2 regions of the Shewanella sp. 125m-1 genome follow, and region 1 is predicted to be linked to the other one. Evidence: predicted binding sites of a transcription regulator. Region 1 holds the regulator's gene; the other holds the start of a gene.

Region 1 (3,217 bases):
TTACGATTAATCGGTAGTACCAGTGGCTTATCTACCTCTAAAAGGTAGTTTTTACCTTTTGCTTCTTCGCCATCTATCTGCGCTCTGGGGGTAGAAAGCAGACTGAAAAATTCAACATCTTTGTTGAAATAGCTGTAATGCCATTTCCATTGTGAGCCGGTAATCTTGATGGTGAGGTCAGCATTACTTGGATCTTCCATAGCAATCAATGTCTTGGTTGCGGGAATAGCCATAAGTATAAGAATAATAAAAGGTACAACAGTCCAAAGGATCTCGACTTTAGTACTTTCATGAAAGTTGGCGGCGACTGCGCCTTTTGATTTGCGGTGGTTGATCATAGCGTAAATCATGATGCTAAAAACCACGATGCCAATAGCACAGCAGATGTAGAGAATAATCATATGGAGGTTGTAAACCCGCCCACTGATATCCGTAACACCCTCTGTCATATTAAGCGGCATTTCTGATGCAACAAGTACGGGCGAAAATAGCAACGCCAGCACACAATACAACAATTGCTTCACTAGACTTCTCCTCTGTCCACAAGACAAAGAAGAGTCACACAGTAAGTCTCTGCTCTATGTAAACTCTTCAGTTCCCAAAAAAGCAACGATGACTTCAAAGTGCGCGAGTGGCTTGCCTATCGAGTCGCAATTAATGGGATCGCGACACAGGCTATTGTATTCAGTGCTATTCACTGCTGGTGTAACCACGTTGGCACATACGGCTGAAATATATCAGGCCAATCTCAGTCTAAGCTTCAAATTCAGGACTAATCCCAGAGCAAAGACCGACAACTAAATCGCTCGGATATAACAAAATATCGTTGTTATGACTTCCTACACTACTTGGTGTTTAAATATTGATCAAGATCACTTTTTCAATTATTGATAATAAAAAAGCCCTCGAATGAGGGCTTTAGAAAATCGTTTGTACTAGAAGGCGCTTACTAAAACGCACCTCCTAGTCATCATGTATTAGAAAGCGAGGAGATGTTCTGCTTAATGAACAGCACCAAACAGGGAGGCTTGACCAAAAGCACTATCCTGCATATTGATTGAGCGACAAGATTGTTGCTTATTTGTGTTATCAATCGAATGTTCAATGACAATGCCGACAGCGCGAGCGCTTTTGGCAACGATTTGTAGGCGTCGATTGTCACGAGCATCTAAAGAGTTGGTCCAAGTAATCACCGCACTTGAGGTACCGCTTGTTAAGGCTTTTTCCATTGCCCAAAGTGTTTCCACTTCATCTTTAGCATGAACCAGTAAAATGCGGTCCATTCTTACACCCGCAGCTGCTAGCATCTGCTTGTAGCCAATATTCGGCGGGCTAATCAGTACAATCCAGCGACCCTGTTGGCTCAATTGTGAAAGCTGAGCACTGATCTGGTTCAGCTCATCACGCCCTTGAGTTTGGGTCACCATAGTCGTGATGTCATTACTCGTGCTGCTCACCATATTGGTCGATGGCATATCTTGCCACAGCCCAGGGTGACGAGGACTCGTTCCCATTAGTTTGTTCATTGCCAGTCTCCATTACGGATCACACCAACGGCTAAACCTTCAATGCTTAAGCTTTGGTTTGCTAGATCCACTTCAATTGGTGAATACTCTTCGTTCTCAGCATGTAAGAAAACTTTGTTACCCTTTTTCTCAAAACGCTTAACGGTAACATCATCTTCAACGCGTGCTACAACCACTTGGCCGTTACGTGCTTGCTGTATTTTGTGTACAGCCAGTAGATCACCTTCTAGTATGCCAATATTCTTCATACTGTCACCACGGACTCTGAGTAAGAAGTCTGCTGATGGCTTGAACATGGCGGGATCGACTTTATAGTGTTGCTCGACATGCTCTTGCGCAAGAATCGGTTCACCTGCAGCAACTTGGCCGATAAGGGGTAAACCTAAATCTGCATCTTCAGTGTCTTCTTGGGTTAACTTAATACCGCGAGACGTGCCCGGCATAATTTCAATGCAGCCTTTTTTAGCTAAGGCTTTTAAATGTTCTTCAGCAGCATTGGCTGACTTAAAACCTAAACGTCTAGCGATCTCGGCACGGGTAGGTGGCATGCCAGTATCAGCAATATTACGTTTAATTAGCTCTAAAATTTCAGCTTGGCGCGGTGTAAGTGGTCTCATGGTTAACCCTGTCTTTCTATACAGTAACTGTTAGTATATACAGTATTTTTTTGAGTGCAAGTAATAACCAGTTATATTGTTTTTTGTGGGATCCAGTTTCAAATGAAATAAATCCAGCGATGTGAAACTCGTTATTGGGTAGCGCCTGAAGGTACCTCTTTATCTCAAGCGTTCATTAGCTGACTTTGTTGCCTACTCATTTAGTATCTCGGGTGCGTTTGTTCCATAGACAAATAAGTCCGCGCAATTGAGCCTCTTGCGCCCGCTGTTGGTTCAACTTTATTTCCTTGCACTTTTACCTGACAGCTACCAAAGCTCGAACGAGAAGAAGGGAGTGGTAAGCAACAAGGCATTTGCTCTACTTTATACTTGCTGACGACCTTGGTATGTACAAAAAGGCTAGGTATAGTTTGCCGAACACATACCTTAAAAAACAGAGCCCAATCAAAGGTTGGGCTCTGTTTCGAGATCTAAGGTGCCAGCTGATTAACCTTATTAACTGCTAAGATTAACCGCCGCAGCCATCAGAACTTCTGGAGTTGATATAGCGAACATCTTTCGCTCTGTCATAATTGGCAGGATCGAGCGTGTCATGCTTTTTGATGAATTGATAAAGCATATCTGCATCAATAAAGCCGGTATCTCTCGCCTTTTCCTTTAACTTGGGATACTTATTACCGCCCGCAGCGTTATAGCTAGGGAGGGTAAATCGATATTTATCTGTTAGCTTGAAGGGCTTATCACCAACAGTTCTGATATCGACATCTTTAGCTTTACAGTCAACGGTCATCTTGATACCGCTAAAATGGGCAAAGCCTCCAGAGCCTCGAGTCTTAAGCGCAACCCTAGACAAATACTTCTTTAGTTCGGCTCCATTCATCTCGGTTACAGTCACGCTGTTGGAAAAAGGCTGCACCTTAAGCACATCACGATATCGAATGGGCCCTTTCTTTATGGTGGCTCGAATACCACCTGAGTTTATGATCCCAAAATCTGCGGGGATAGGAAGCTGAGTTTGAGCGTGCGCAATCATCACCCCCAGAGGCGTAGCTTGGTAACGAACAATCTTACGCT
Region 2 (3,217 bases), on a different contig from region 1:
TCATGATCAGCTGGTGCGGATGAAAGCCCTGACTAATGCCTTTTTCGCGCAAACCCAAACGTTGATGTACACCAAATCTATGTTGCTCATCGATAATAATCAGCGCCAGCTTATTGAACACCACTTGCTCTTGGAAAATAGCATGGGTACCAATGACGATGTGGGCATCGCCAGATTCAATATCAGCTAACGATTGCGCTCTGGCCTTACCTTTTAGTTTTCCCGCAAGCCAGCCAACTTTTAGGCCTAAAGGTTCAAACCAACTGGCAAAGTTTAGCGCGTGTTGTTCGGCTAATAGCTCCGTCGGTGCCATCATGGCCACTTGGTAACCGCTTTCTATCGCTTGCAATGCCGCTAAGGCTGCCACCAAGGTTTTACCCGAACCCACATCACCTTGAACGAGGCGCATCATAGGCTCATGCTTAGCTAAGTCTTGGGTTATATCTGCAACTACCCGCTGTTGTGCTCCAGTAGGCTTAAAGGGAAGCGAGGCTAAAAAAGGGTTAAGTAACTGACCTGTGGCATGCATGCTGACCGCTTTGTCACGGTTACTACGTTGACGCAGGCGTAGCATGCTCAAGTTATGGGCCAGCAATTCTTCTTGAATGAGGCGTTGCTGCGCCGGATGGGTGCCTTGCTCCAGCTCAAATAACGACACTTGATTATTAGGTCGATGCAGGATCTGTAATGCTTGCTTTAAATCCAAATTATTTGGCTGCAGGTGAGGCGGGAGCAGTTCTTGTAAGCCGCCATTATCCAGCATGGCAAGTGCTTGCTCAGTCAGCTTAATCCAACTTGCTTGTTTTAAGCCTTCAGTTGTGGGGTAAACCGGCGTCAGTGTATCGCTCAGCTGCAGGTCTTCACCGGGAGATATCACTTTATATTCAGGGTGAATAATCTCGACGCCATGCATACTACGGCGAATTTCGCCGTAAGCACGAATGGTCATGCCGATCTGTAGGCCGTTACGCTGCGCAACTGAGAAATTAAAAAAGCGTAGGGTTAAGCTGCCAGTATCATCGCGCACCGTACAGGTCAGCATGCGCTTACGGCCTTGAATAATTTGGCTTGATTGAATGACGGCTTCGATGGTGCCGTAACTGCCCGGGTAAAGCGAGGCAATGGGGTAGACTTGAGTGCGATCCTCATAGCGCAGCGGCAGATGAAACAACAGATCTTGCACTGTTGTTATGCTCAGCTTAGCTAATCTCTCGGCCATCTTTTTAGCGACGCCCTTAAGCTCTGTGATAGGAACAAGATCGAGTCTTTGCAAACGGTTAACACTCAAACACTGTAAATTTATACATATATTATCAGAGATATCGGTTTACGCAAATCTGCGCGTATGAGTGTCGCGATAACAGTGAAAATAACGCAAAAAAAGCCTAACTTGCAGATTGCACGTTAGGCCTATTTATTTCAGCATTTGCTGGAAGGGCGAATTATATGGCTTGTAATACTATGTAGCCGATATAGGCGAAGTAACCAGCAATTAATAAGCCTGCTTCGCGGCGCCCAATACGTAAACCTGTGTAGGCAAATGGCAGTAATAGCACGGCTAAGGCAATCATAGCAGCCCAATCCAGGTTACTAATTTCACTGCCGATAATAGGGTGAATAAGCGCTGTCACACCTAGAATACCGAGTACGTTGAAGATATTAGAGCCAACAACATTACCAATGGCGATATCACTCTGGCCTTTAAGTGCTGCCACGATTGAGGTGACAAGCTCAGGCATACTGGTACCAATAGCAACGATAGTTAAGCCGATAATCACTTCGCTGATACCAAACGACTTAGCCATAGCCACCGCGCCATCAACGAATAAAATACCGCCGCCAACAAGCATGCTGATACCGATAACAATAAACAGTACTGACAACATTGGATTTTGCTTGGTATCTTCAACGTCATCAGCAGTTTGTTTTTCAGCCGTGAAATAGCTGAAAGTTAAATAAGCGACAAGTAACGCAAATAAAATTGCGCCGTCCCAGAAGCTTAAACCGCCATCGAGTAATAGGCTCCAAAATAATAGCGAGGCGCCAATCATGATAGGAATATCACGGCGCACCATTTGAGACTCAATCTTAATGGGACGAATAAGCGCTGTAATACCTAAAATAAGACCGATGTTAGCGATGTTTGAGCCAATGACATTACCCAATGCAATGCCACTGTTGCCCGCAATAGCTGACTTTACACTTACAGCGAGTTCAGGCGCACTAGTACCAAAAGCTACAATAGTGAGACCGATAATAAGTGGTGTAAGTCCTAATCTGAGTGCAATTTGGCTTGCACCTCGAACTAAGGCTTCAGCGCCTATTGTTAGAATTAAAAAGCCGCCGAGTATCGACAATAAAATAAACATGGTTAACTCTATAATTTGGGTTTCTTTGAAAGGATGGCAAGAATAGTTTCTTTCAAAAATTGCGCAATCAAAAACTGCTTCTTACTCATTAAATTTAGTTAATTGCTGATTGTTTGTCACAAAAACAAAACGACACACCTTAAAGTGTGTCGTTATGGGTTAATTGGACACCCTGAAAGATCTAGATTTCATCTTCCCAGCAGACTTTACCACCGCGTACACCATCTACTTTTTCACTAAATTTCTTTTCAAGTACATGGCGCTTTATTTTGAGTGTCGGTGTTAATACATCATTTTCAACATCCCAAGGTTCACTCACAATTACAATCGCATCAACAGTCTCATGTGATTCAAGATGGGGGTTAACAGAGTCGACGGTGGCTTTTAATGATGCTCTGACTTCTTCTCGAGGTTGCACATTGGCACCTTCTGAAAGTTGCACTAAAGCGACAGGATGAGGTAAGCCTGAGCCGATAACACAGATCATTTCAACATGTGGGTCTTGTGCCAGTTTGCGCTCGATAGGTACAGGCGCGACATATTTACCTTTCGAGGTTTTAAAGTTGTCTTTAACACGGCCTGTAATGCTGACATTGCCTTCATCATCAATGGTGCACAAGTCACCAGTGTGGAAGAAACCATCTTCATCGAAGCAATTAGCGCTCTCTTCTTCCTGTTTATAATAGCCCTGCATTAGGCCAGGACTCTTAACTAGCAGTTCACCGACATCGGAACACTTGGCTTCACAACCTTCAACTGCGCGACCAACAGAGCCGATTTTACGGGCATCGAATGGGTAGTTAATAATGGAATAGGCGCAGTTTTCTGTCATGCCCCAGGCCTCGCTG

The links. The regulator LexA, encoded in region 1, represses DNA repair genes until DNA is damaged. The targets are predictions, from matches to a motif close to TACTGTATNNNNATACAGTA.
Region 2: recG (ATP-dependent DNA helicase RecG) is a predicted target of LexA. The motif match lies at 1,290-1,309, and genes of this name have one in related genera.

Annotation. Positions count from the first base shown of each region.
Region 1 is NZ_JBRILT010000004.1:28,960-32,176, reverse strand. Features, by position in the region: gene coxB (cytochrome c oxidase subunit II) at 1-524, opposite strand, end outside; gene ACVBIK_RS03115 (cell division inhibitor SulA) at 1,002-1,526, opposite strand; gene lexA (transcriptional repressor LexA) at 1,523-2,143, opposite strand; gene ushA (bifunctional UDP-sugar hydrolase/5'-nucleotidase UshA) at 2,652-3,217, opposite strand, start outside.
Region 2 is NZ_JBRILT010000027.1:9,973-13,189, forward strand. Features, by position in the region: gene recG (ATP-dependent DNA helicase RecG) at 1-1,273, opposite strand, end outside; gene ACVBIK_RS12760 (calcium/sodium antiporter) at 1,443-2,369, opposite strand; gene ACVBIK_RS12765 (AMP-binding protein) at 2,551-3,217, opposite strand, start outside.